Regions from separate parts of the Rouxiella sp. WC2420 genome, predicted to be linked through region 1. Evidence: predicted binding sites of a transcription regulator. Region 1 holds the regulator's gene; each other region holds the start of a gene.
What was found. The regulator Fur, encoded in region 1, represses iron uptake genes when iron is present. The targets are predictions, from matches to a motif close to ATAATAATGAGAACNACTATCAA.

Region 1 (4,255 bases):
GAAACGCTGGATGACGTCAGCTTCGACAAGGTGATCGTCATCGGTCACTCGATGGGCGCCAAGGCCGCAATGGCGCTGACTGCCGTGGCTCCAGAGCGTATCGATAAGCTCATCGCCATCGATATGGCACCCGTTGATTATCAGACTCGTCGTCATGACGAGATTTTCGCCGCGCTGAATGCGGTGACCGAAGCCGGTATTAAAGACCGCGCGGGCGCGACACAACTGATGCAGCAATACGCAACAGAAGATGGCGTGATTCAGTTTCTGTTGAAGTCTTTTTCACAGGGTGAATGGCGCTTTAACGTCCCGGTGTTGCTGGCAGAATACGCTAACATCATTGGCTGGCAAAACGTGCCGTCCTGGCCACATCCGGCACTGTTTATTCGCGGCGGAGAATCCCCTTACGTGCAGGATAGCTATCGCAGCGCCATTGCCAGTCAATTCCCTCAGGCGCGCGCCTATGTGGTCGCCGGAAGTGGTCATTGGGTACACGCTGAAAAACCCGAAGCAGTGTTGCGCGCAATTCATCGCTTCATTGATGTGCCGTGATTAATGAACAATGAGTGCGCAAGCGCGGAAATTTCTTGCCGAAGCACACTCAACTGTTCAAAAAAAGGGCTAATCATAATAACTTAGCCTCTATTCAGGGCAGTTAGGCGTTGTGGAGGGATATACGCTAGGGTATGATTGCGCGCTGTAATTTTGCCCCTGCGTCGAGTTGGTTATTCTCGGGCGCTGGAGGTAAATTGGGTTAGGGTTTATTAACCCGAAATGTGTAACCACTTCATCTGAAAAGGGCATGAGTCGCTTTTCGATGTAACTTCCCTAGTTGTACCGCTACCTATGGCAAAAGAACAACTGGATCGCACGACGCTTGATCTGTTCGCAGACGATCGCCGTCCGGGACGTCCAAAAACAAATCCGCTTTCTCGCGATGAACAGCTTAGGATTAACAAGCGTAATCAGCTTCGCCGTGACAAAAACAACGGTTTACGTCGCGTAGAGCTGAAAATTAATGCCGAAGCTGTAGATGCGCTTAATAAGCTGGCGGAACAACAAAATATCAGTCGTAGCGAACTGATTGAACAGATGCTGCTGTCTCATTTGAACAATCAGGAAAGCTGACCGATTCGGGCGGGTAACTTTAAGGGTTGCCCGCCGTTGCTGTTGTTCATCTTGCACCATCCGCTTGAAACGTTTTCGGTCAGTCCGCATTTATACCCAAACCCGCAACAGAACACACAAAGGCGATAACGCTTGCCAGAATTGCCCGATAAACTATAGGCCAAATTCAAATGACTCGCGCGACGCCCACGAACAAGCAGACTCAAAGAGTCCATTGCAGAACAAGAGGTTAGATAAGCTTATGGCAGTTGTAGGTATCTTCTTTGGTTCCGACACCGGAAACACCGAAAACATCGCAAAAATGATCCAGAAGCAGTTGGGTAAAGATGTTGCTGACGTGCAGGACATCGCCAAAAGCAGCAAAGAAGATCTGGAAAAATACGATATTCTGCTGCTCGGCATCCCGACCTGGTACTACGGTGAAGCACAGTGTGACTGGGACGACTTTTTCCCGACGCTGGAAGAGATAGATTTTGAAGGCAAACTGGTTGCGCTGTTCGGCTGTGGCGACCAGGAAGATTACGCAGAATACTTCTGTGATGCGATGGGTACTGTGCGCGATATCATCGAACCTCGCGGTGCGGTAATTGTCGGCCACTGGCCAACCGAAGGTTACGGTTATGAAGCCTCGAAAGGTATGGCTGATGACACGCACTTTATCGGGCTGGCAATCGACGAAGACCGTCAACCAGAGCTGACCAACGAACGTGTTGATGCCTGGGTTAAGCAAATTTCTGAAGAGTTAAGCCTCGCTGAGATTATCGGTTAATCCCACACAAAGGCTAAGGCCCTGAAACGTTGAGGTTATTCGTGAAAGGGCCAAACTATCACTGAAATTAACAATTTAACTTCTACAAAATTGTAACTTTCAGCCTGATCAAGGTACACTTATTACATCTGTTTTTATCGTTCCGCCCATTTTGGGCTTCGACCTCTTTGGTTATAAACATTTTGGGTTGGGATGATGGTTGTGAACAGCCCACCGTTTTCATTAACGTGAATAGCATAGTGACAGGACTAAATCCGCATGACTGACAACAACACCGCACTGAAGAAAGCCGGCTTAAAAGTCACGCTTCCACGCCTGAAAATTCTGGAAGTGTTGCAAGCTCCGGCAGGACATCACGTCAGTGCGGAAGATTTGTACAAAGAACTGATTGATATGGGCGAAGAGATTGGTCTTGCCACGGTTTACCGTGTTCTGAACCAATTTGACGACGCTGGCATTGTTACCCGTCACAATTTCGAAGGTGGCAAGTCAGTATTTGAGCTGACTCAGCAGCATCACCATGATCATTTAATCTGCCTCGATTGTGGACGCGTCATCGAATTCCGTGATGAATACATCGAAGCTCGTCAGCGTGATATTGCCAAAGCTCATGGTATTAAATTGACTAACCACAGCCTTTATCTTTACGGACATTGCGAAAACGGCAACTGCGTAGAAGATGAAACGCTGCACGGTAAAGGCTGATTCCAGCCCGGACTTTTCTTTAAGGGATAATAGAAAAGCCCGTAAATAAAATGACCGCTGAAAGGCGGTTTTTTTATGGCTGAAATTTGGCAACGAGTACCATAAAAAAACGCAGCCACAATGAGCTGCGTTTTTTATTTTTGAGATACCGGGTTATCAAGCGACTGGCTTGCTTTCCCAGTTGTCACGCAGACCAACAGTGCGGTTAAACACCAAATGCTCGGCGCTGGAGTAAGTGCTGTCGGCGCAGAAGTAACCTTCGCGCTCAAACTGCAGGCTTACACCGGCTTCGGCATTCGCCAGGCCTGGTTCTACAAAACCGTTGGCGATAACCAGAGATTCCGGGTTAATGGTGGTCAGGAAGTCTTCAGCCTGTGCCGGGTTAGCCACGCTGAACAGACGATCGTACAGGCGGAACTCGGCAGGTTTTCCTTCACTGGCAGAAACCCAGTGGATCACACCTTTGACTTTACGGCCATCGGCAGGATCTTTGCTCAGAGTATCAATGTCGTAGCTACAGAAAATCGTCGTCACGTTGCCTTCGGCATCTTTCTCGATACGCTCGGCTTTGATGACATACGCGTTGCGCAGGCGAACTTCTTTGCCCAGCACCAGGCGTTTGTATTGCTTGTTGGCTTCCTCACGGAAATCCGCCTGATCGATAAAGATTTCAGCGGTAAACGGCACTTCACGAGAACCCATTTCTGGCTTGTTCGGGTGATTAGGCATTTTTACCCACTGAACCGCATCGCCGCTAAAGTTCTCAATGATCACTTTAACCGGATTGATTACCGCCATCGCGCGCGGAGCGTTTTCGTTGAGATCGTCACGGATACAAGATTCCAGCGCGGCCATTTCCACGTTGTTATCCTGCTTGGTCACGCCAATACGACGGCAGAACTCACGAATTGACGCTGAAGTGTAACCACGACGGCGCAGGCCAGAAACCGTTGGCATACGCGGGTCATCCCAACCTTCGACAATCTTCTCGGTCACCAGCAGACTCAGCTTGCGCTTGGACATAATGGCGTATTCGAGATTCAGGCGCGAAAATTCGTACTGACGCGGATGACAGGGAATAGTGATGTTATCGAGCACCCAATCGTACAGACGGCGGTTGTCCTGGAATTCCAGAGTACACAGCGAGTGGGTGATCCCTTCCAGCGCATCGGAAATGCAATGGGTGAAATCGTACATCGGATAGATGCACCACTTGGTACCGGTTTGGTGGTGATCGGCAAACTTAATGCGATACAGCACCGGATCGCGCATCACGAAGAACGGCGAAGCCATGTCAATTTTCGCACGCAGGCAGGCGGTGCCTTCGGCAAAATCACCGTTGCGCATTTTGGCGAACAGCTCGAGGTTCTCTTCCACGGTGCGATCGCGATACGGACTATTTTTGCCCGGCGCAGTCAGATTGCCGCGATACTCACGGATCTGCTCAGGAGACAGTTCGTCAACGTAAGCCAGACCTTTCTGGATCAGTTCAACCGCGTAATGATGCAGTTGGTCGAAGTAGTCGGAAGAGTAATGAACCTCGCCGCTCCACTCGAAGCCAAGCCATTGCACGTCTTTTTTGATCGACTCTACAAACTCGATATCTTCTTTTACCGGATTGGTGTCATCAAAACGCAGGTTGCATTGGCCCTG
Region 2 (4,255 bases), 1.7 Mb from region 1:
TCGTCTGGCGACATCGGATAACCCTGAGTAGTCAAAATATGCTGCTGGCTATCGTCGAGACGGGTGTAGTTGACCAGCCCTTCCGCCATGCCAAACACCTGCTGCAGCTGACAGCCCATTTCATTCTGGACGCGCGCAGCCAGCGTTTCACCCAGCTTGGCTCCGCCCACCTGCAACAGCCAGAGGCTAGCCAAAGCCTGATTGCTGCCCCATTCTTCAATAGCCTGCAACCAGAGCGTGACCGCAGGCGGAACCAATGCAGTTACATTAACTTTATGCTTTTCAATTAGCTGGAAGCACAACTGTGCGCTTGGGTCAGCAGCCAAAACCATCTGCCCGCCGCCGTAGAACACGCCAAGCGCGCCCGGAGAACTCATTGGATAGTTATGGGCGATGGGCAAAGCACAAAGATAGCGGGTGTCGGTATCGAAATGACACACCTCGACGCTCGCGCGGACGCTGTAGTAATAGTCGTTGTGCGTGCGCGGGATAAGCTTTGGCGTGCCGGTGCTGCCGCCGGAAAGCTGGAAAAAAGCCACCTGATCGGCGGCGGTTGGCGAGGCGATAAAATCGCCCTGCGGCTCGGCGATCCACCCTTTTAATGATTGTTCAGGCTTGTCCTCGTTATGCAGCGCGATTTGGCGTACACAAGAATGCTGGACGAGAAACTCATTCAAAAAGGTGTCATTGCCAAAAAGCGCGTGATTGCGATCGGCGATGACAAGCGACGGTTTTATCTGGCCAGCGTAGGACTGTAGTTCGCTGCGTTGATGACTAAACAGCGCGTTAACCGGCACAATCCCGACTTTCAGCAGTGCAAAAAATACTACGTAGAATTCATTGATGTTACCAAGCTGAACCAATGCGGTATCACCGGAAGCCAGCCCACGGCGACGCAGCGCACCTGCCAGCCGGTCAGATTGTTGATTCAATTCACGATAAGACAGACTGCCAGCAGCATCAATCATCGCGATACTGTCATTGTTGGCCTGGCGCGCAAGTATGTCGGTCAGCGGCTGATCAATCCAATAGCCGCGTTCGCGATAACGTTTGGCTAAATCGGTGGGCCAGGAGTTAAAAGCAATGCTCATAGTTATTCTCTCAAACCTATTTTATTAAGCTCAGTTTTAAAACTTACTTTTCCAGAGGTGTTCTCGAAATTAATGCAAACCGAATGCGCGCAGCATGGTGTTTAATTTGACGCCGGTTTCATGCCATTCAGATTCAGGCGAAGAGTCGGGGACTATGCCCGCACCGGCAAACAGCCGAACTTGATCTTCAACAACGGTGCCGCAGCGGATAGTGACAACCCATTCACCGTTTCCGCGATCGTCACACCAGCCGACGATGCCGCCAAACAGGCCACGATCGAAGGGTTCCAATTGCTCAATCAAATCACGGGCAATATTTGTCGGAGAGCCACACAGCGCCGGTGTCGGATGTAGCAAACAGGCCAGCGACAGCGCGTTTTCTCGCGCATCTCGTGCTTCACCTTTGATAGGCGTCGATAGGTGCCACAGAGTTGGCGTGCTTAATAATTCAGGAGAATCAGGAGACTGCAAAGAATGGCTGCGTTCAGCCAGTACCTTGCGCATGCCCTCAATCACAATGTGATGCTCATAAAGGTCTTTACCCGAGTTCAGCAGTTGGCGGCTGACCTCTTCATCCTTTTGTGGACTGCTTTCGCGCCGCGCCGAGCCGGCAAGAGGATTGGAATAAAACTGATTGCCGTGTTTACGCAGCAACAGCTCTGGGCTGGCGCCGATCAACACCCCCTTTTCAAGAGGTACGTGGAAGTGATAGCCGTTGGGATTCTGCGCCACTACGCGGTTCATCAACGCATCGCGTGACACCGGGTTGCGGGTTTTGATTTCCAGCAATCGTGACAGCACGGCCTTGTCGAGACGCCCTTCATTCATTGCCTGTACGGCATCCCCGACCATCTGCATAAAAATGTTTTGAGCAGGTAGCTCGGTTTTGCTTTCTATTTCAGGCAGCGGGCTATCCGTTCTCATTGCGCTCGCCATTGCGGATGGGCGATCCAGCCACTGAGTTTTCTGTGGCACAAACAGCGCCGAAGGCAGGCGCTTATCAAAAGGAATCGCCCCGCACAGCACTGGATGCTTGATGCCTGCGGCGTGTGCATCGATAAAAGCTGTCTTGATAGCCCGCTGAAACTCACCGTCAATGGCATCGCCATCGGCCGCTGATGCAGTAACTTTTAGCAGGCATCCCTCAGTACTGAGGCTTCGATAGGCAGAGGTAAAGAAAAAGCCCGAGGTAGGTGAAAGTTCGACTGGGTTGACTGACTCTTCGCCCAAGACATCACGTTCTTTCATCACAGTATCCATCTGTAAACTCCCATGCAATATAATGATAATTGGGATGATAATTATTATCATTTGTATTTAATCGCGTTAAAGTACGTGATGCGTTTATCAGTGTCAATGCGTGAAAAATGGGTCTGGCATAATTCATCTGCCATGCATTTGACATTAATCTATTGAAATCGTTAGTAACTTACTTTTAAGGTCTGAACATGAAGTGGATGAAATTTCGCCTGTTTATGGCGTTTTTAGCAGTATTTTGGGGCTTTTTGGCTGCTGCGCACGCCGCTGACGGCTGGCCACGCCAGATTAAAACCTCACACGGGACCCTTATTTTGCAGCATCCGCCACAGCGGATTGTCTCCACCAGCGTGACTGTCACCGGCACTTTGTTGGCGATTAATGCCCCAGTTATTGCCAGCGGAGCCACCAGCCCCAATACCCGCATCGCTGACGATCAGGGCTTTTTCCGTCAATGGGGCAGCGTGGCAAAACAGCGTGGAGTGAAAGCTTTATATATCGGTGAAGCTAACGCCGAAGCGATTGCCGGTGAGGCACCGGATTTAATTGTGATTTCGGCTACGGGTGGGGATTCGGCCATGAAGCTGATGTCTCAGCTTTCGGCAATAGCGCCAGTGATAGTGGTTAACTACGATGATAAAAGCTGGCAGGAATTGGCCGCAGAACTGGGCGAGGCAAGCGGTAAAGAAGCCGATGCCGCTAAAGTCGTGGCCAGCTTTGACCAGCGAGAAAAAACGCTGAAACAAAGCCTGCATTTGCCACCGCAGCCGATTTCTGCGCTGGTTTATCGCCCAGATGGCAAGGCCGCCAATCTTTGGACACCGGCGTCGCCACAGGGGCAAATGCTACAGCAGCTCGGCTTCACGCTGGCGCAACCTCCAGCGAACGCCGCCAGCGGCCACACTCAGGGTATTCGCAAAGACATCATTCAACTATCAGGCGAGAATTTAGCGGCAGGGCTCAACGGTAAATCGCTGCTGCTGTTTGCCGGGGATAAAACTGACGCGCAACGCGTAGAAAGTAACGTTTTCCTTAGCCACCTGCCTGCGGTACAAAACAAACAGGTTTACGCCATGGGTAACGACACCTTCCGGCTGGATTATTACAGCGCCAATAATTTACTGACGCAGCTGGAAACGCAGTTTAGCGGCCATTAATTGGTTTGGTGGGCTGGCGAATCTCCTCTAGCCCACCGTTGCTCAACTCTCGCAGTGCCCGCAGCGAATACACCAGCACCAACCCGACGAGGGCTGCGCCAAATCCAAAGCTGGCCGAACTGATTGCAGGCAGCATCACCGACCCCATCGAGCCCAGCAACAGTGCGCCGATCGCATCGCCGATAACATTCTGCGCCGTCCACAGGCCGTTAACCCTGCCGAGATAATCGTCAGGCGTCAGGCGCTGAATCAGGCCGTATTGCAGTAAAGAGTTAATCGCCGTGAGATAGCCGAACACCACCAAACATAGTAGCGCGGTGCTGTACCACGGCATCAGGCTGAACAGCCCAATGGCGACAAAGGCTGCAATCGCAGTCAACATCATCATCCAACCGGGACGAGCCACGCTGGCCACGCGACCGCTGGTGAAGGCGCCGATGGCAGCTCCCAGCGGCACGGCGGCATACATCAGCCCGAGCCGCGAAGCATCCACCTGCCAGAGACCAGAAAGCGCCGGATAAAGCACGCGCACCGCACTGGCCATTGTCAGCAGGGCGCCAATCAGCGCCACCATGCCAATCACTTTATTACGCAATAAAAAACTAAAGCCGCCAATCAGCGATTTTAACGTGTGCTCGCGTGGCTGCGGAGGAGGCAGTAATTTCGGCAAACGCAGCAGCGGGATTAACGTCAGCAGAGTGCCCAGTGCAGCCAGTCCGTAGTTCCACACTACCCCGCCGCTGGCAATAA
Region 3 (4,255 bases), 1.3 Mb from region 1:
GGCAAACGCAGCGTCGAACAGTTGATCAAGCTGGGAGCGGTGCCAATGGTTATAGGGCTGTTTATCGCCGCGCTGGCGACGTTGCTTTCCGGCCATGCCTATTTGTGGATGACGGCAGGGCTTAGTCTGTACGCTTTTGGTATCGGTGTTGCTAACGCCGGTTTATATCGCCTGACGCTGTTTTCCAGCGAAATGAGCAAAGGCACAGTTTCCGCCGCGATGGGGATGATCAGCATGCTGGTGTTCACATTAGGTATCGAGCTGGCAAAAGTGGCCTACCTCAGCGGCGGAAGTTGGCTGTTCAGCCTGTTCAATTTAATCAGCGGATTGTTGTGGCTTTCACTGGTAGCAGTGTTTATCCGCAACCGCAGGCCTGTGGTAGGCGGAGCAGTAGTCTAGGCGGATCCCCCGTTAAAAGCGGGGGAATCTAAATTACTGTTATTTATCAAATTATATGAAATTTCTTACGGCGGCGTGGTTCGGGCAAAGCTCTCACGCTGAAATAACCGCTCGACCAATTTGATTAGCGTTGGCCGCTCGACACACCAGCCCGGAGCAATTCGTCTAAAATTTAAGTAGCCTAACGTACAGGCTACGCTGATATCAGCGACGTTAAGTCCTTCACCATTGAGCCACTGGCGCTCACTGGCTAACTTCTCCAGCTGATCCAGCCCGCGCAGCACCTTGCCGCGCTGGCGAATAATCCATTCTTCATTTCGCTGCGGCGCTTCACGGCGGTTTTCCAGCACTAGCGCCACGGCGGCATCTGTAACGCCATCGGCCAGCGCCTCAACCTGCTTGACCCGCAAGGCATCCAAAGGCTCCCACGGTAACAGGGTCGGGGAAAGGTTGAGCAACTCGATAAATTGCACAATGATGGGTGAATCATAGAAGATTTCGCCTTCATCAGTGACCAGCGCGGGCACTTTACCCAGCGGATTAAACGCCGTTACTTTACTGCCCTCTGCGGTCGGCGGATCGTTCACAAACTCAAACTTAATCCCCTTTTCAATCAGCATCACCGAAATTTTACGCACATAAGGACTGGTATAGCTGCCAATCAACTTCATCAAACCCTCCTTATCCAAATCCGGGAAAGCTGAAAATACCCATTCATCTTGTATAAAATTAGCAGCCGGGCCACTTTTTACCAGCGATAAGCACAGATTGAGATTCAATTTTAGCGGGCTTAGGTCTACCCTGATTGATAGTCAAAACAGATTTCAGCTCAGCGGATAATCCCTTGAATAACCCCGATAGCCGTGCTTCAACCTCTCCCGATAATCAGCCGGGCCTGCAACAGCGCCATGTCGTTCAGCGACGCAGTCTGGACAATAGCCAGCCAGACTGGGTGGCGGAAGAAGTGCCGGTAGCGCTGGTTTATAACGGAATTTCTCACGTGGTGATGATGGCCTCGCCAAAAGATCTCGAGGCGTTTGCGGTGGGATTTTCGCTGTCGGAAGGCATCATTGAATCAGCGCGTGATATTTTTGGTCTCGACGTGACACGAAACTGTCACGGTATTGAGGTCAATATAGAGTTGTCGAACCGTCGTTTTGCTGGACTAAAAGAACGCCGTCGAGCGATGGCCGGGCGAACCGGCTGTGGCGTGTGCGGCATCGAGCAGCTCGACGACCTGTTTCGCCCGCTGGCAGCACTGCCGTTTACCCAAACTTTTTCCATGGGCAATCTCGACAAAGCGCTGGAACAGTTGAAATCGATTCAACCCGTGGGCCAACTGACCGGCTGCACTCATGCCGCAGCGTGGGTAAACTCTCAGGGGCAACTGCTCGGCGGGTGTGAAGATGTCGGGCGGCACGTCGCTCTGGATAAAATGCTTGGCATCAAGGCGCGGGAAGCCGACTGGATCGCTGGTGCGGCGCTGGTTTCCAGCCGAGCCAGCTATGAAATGGTTCAGAAAACCGCGATGTGCGGCATAGAGATTTTGTTTGCGGTTTCAGCTGCAACGTCGCTGGCAATCGATGTCGCCGAACGCTGCAATTTAACCCTGGTTGGCTTTAGTAAGCCCGGACGTGCTACGGTCTATAGTCATCCGCAACGATTGACCGAATGAATAACCAAATGCAAAAGCCTCATTAAGTGAATGGTTAAATTGCGACTTTTTCGCTGCTAGAGTACCTAAAAAGCCTTAGAAGATTTTGCATTTTGGTTAGTTAATCTTGCTCTAAGCCCCGAATTACAGGGGCTTAGAAATACCCACACAGAGTGTGCAGCATAGATAATCATTTTCAATATCAATTTATTAACTATAATGATCCGACTGATTATGCGGTGTTCACCCTAATCTGCACCGCCCAACTAAAATGGAGCTGATGAACATGAGTTATTCACTACCATCCCTGCCTTACGCTTACGACGCTCTTGAGCCACACTTCGACAAAGAAACGATGGAAATCCATCACACCAAACATCACCAGACCTACGTTAACAATGCTAACGCAGCACTGGAAAGCCTGCCTGAACTGGCTGCATTGCCGGTTGAAGAGCTTCTGAAAAACTTCGACAAAGTTCCAGCTGACAAAAAAGTTGCCCTGCGTAACAACGCTGGCGGCCATGCAAACCACAGCTTCTTCTGGAAAGGCCTGAAAAAAGGCACCACCTTGCAGGGCGACCTGAAAGCCGCTATCGAACGTGACTTCGGCAGCGTTGACGCTTTCAAAGAAACCTTCGAAAAAGCTGCGACAACTCGTTTCGGTTCAGGCTGGGCGTGGCTGGTCAAGAAAGACGGCAAACTGGCTGTAGTTTCTACTGCTAACCAGGACAGCCCGCTGTTAGGCGAAGCAATCTCTGGCGCATCTGGTACCCCAATCGTGGGTCTGGACGTATGGGAACACGCTTACTACCTGAAATATCAGAACAAACGCCCTGATTACATCAAAGCCTTCTGGGATGTTGTAAACTGGGACGTAGCGGCAGAAAACTTCGCTAAAGCTTAATGATGTTTCTGGCGGAGTATTTGAGGGCATCCTACTGAGGTAGGAAAGCCTAAAAAAGTCCGCAAAAAAACCGACGGAGCCAGCTTCGTCGGTTTTTTTATGCCTGCAATTCAGAGCTTGACTGACTGGGGTCAGAAAGCCTTTTTCGCAAAGCCGGTGACTGCTTTCAGGCCCATCTCGCGACCCAATGCTGTCATTGGATGAACAACGATCACGCCGCGCACCGCTTTCTTGAACGAGCCCATATCAGCCTGTTCTTTCTTGGTAATTTCACGGCTAAACAGCTTGGTGAGCTTCTGGGCTTCGGCGCTCAGCTTCACTTCACGCACACCGCGCAGACGTTCGATTTCCGCAGCCAGTTTCTCTTTTTCTTTCATATGCTCGTCAATCTGCTCGGTCACGCCTTGCTGAATAACGGTGGCATCTTTGTGGTTCAAGGCGTCAAGCATGTCGCTCAGACGCTTAATTTCTGCTTTTTCTTTCTCGATCATTTCGATAACCCGTATGCCATCAGGCGCCGCGAGATTGCGGGGCAGGATAGCGAAAAATTAAATTCAGGCTGTAGTGTAACAGGAAGTCGCCTATTCAGCAGCCTGTGTAACGATTCCTGGCGGTAATCCACTCATCTCGCAGGCTTGACGGCCCACTCTTGCCAGAGCGTCGGTATAGCGAGCATTAAAAGGATAGCAGCAGGAAAGCCGCAGCGCGTTGCGATAACGCCCGCTGGGTGAATACAAGGTTCCCGGCGTCATGCAGATTTTTTCCTTAAGCAGTAGCTCAAACAGTTTAACCGTATCAACACTCGCCGGAAAATCCACCCAGAAAACAAATCCGCCCTGCGGCTGTGTTGCCCGCGTGCCCCGTGGAAAATAGCGCATAATCAGAGATTTGGCTTCATCGACCAGCGCGGCATAGCGTCTTCTTAAAGTGCGAAGATGGTGATCAAAACCGCCAGATTCTAAAAATACGGCCAGCGTTTCTGATAACAGCGCCGATTCGGACATTGAAGAAACCGCTTTTAGCTGTCGCAGCTGTTCGGAAAAACGTCCTCCGGCAACCCAGCCGATTCGAAAATCCGGTGCCAGCGTTTTAGTAAAGCTGGTGCAGAAAATCACCCAGCCATTTTTATCAAACGATTTTACCGCGGGAGAAAGCGTTGGACCAAACTGAATCTCGGCGTAAAGCCCATCCTCAATCAGTGGCACGCGATGATCGTTCATCAGGCGGGCAAGCCTTTTTTTGGCCGCCAGAGGCATGGTGAATCCCATCGGATTTTGCGCTGTCGGCATTGCAATAAC

Region 2: a site for Fur is predicted at 2,386-2,408, ahead of AB3G37_RS02130 (isochorismate synthase). Genes of this name have one in related genera too.
Region 3: a site for Fur is predicted at 2,237-2,259, ahead of sodA (superoxide dismutase [Mn]). Genes of this name have one in related genera too.

The regions. Positions count from the first base shown of each region.
Region 1 is NZ_CP165628.1:4,046,943-4,051,197, forward strand. Features, by position in the region: gene ybfF (esterase) at 1-552, shown strand, start outside; gene ybfE (LexA regulated protein) at 847-1,128, shown strand; gene fldA (flavodoxin FldA) at 1,370-1,897, shown strand; gene fur (ferric iron uptake transcriptional regulator) at 2,156-2,602, shown strand; gene glnS (glutamine--tRNA ligase) at 2,759-4,255, opposite strand, start outside.
Region 2 is NZ_CP165628.1:431,937-436,191, reverse strand. Features, by position in the region: gene AB3G37_RS02135 ((2,3-dihydroxybenzoyl)adenylate synthase) at 1-1,091, opposite strand, end outside; gene AB3G37_RS02130 (isochorismate synthase) at 1,161-2,351, opposite strand; gene fepB (Fe2+-enterobactin ABC transporter substrate-binding protein) at 2,549-3,505, shown strand; gene entS (enterobactin transporter EntS) at 3,492-4,255, opposite strand, start outside.
Region 3 is NZ_CP165628.1:88,683-92,937, reverse strand. Features, by position in the region: gene AB3G37_RS00450 (MFS transporter) at 1-399, shown strand, start outside; gene AB3G37_RS00445 (glutathione S-transferase) at 465-1,070, opposite strand; gene fdhD (formate dehydrogenase accessory sulfurtransferase FdhD) at 1,244-2,074, shown strand; gene sodA (superoxide dismutase [Mn]) at 2,340-2,957, shown strand; gene AB3G37_RS00430 (YibL family ribosome-associated protein) at 3,089-3,448, opposite strand; gene AB3G37_RS00425 (PLP-dependent aminotransferase family protein) at 3,539-4,255, opposite strand, start outside.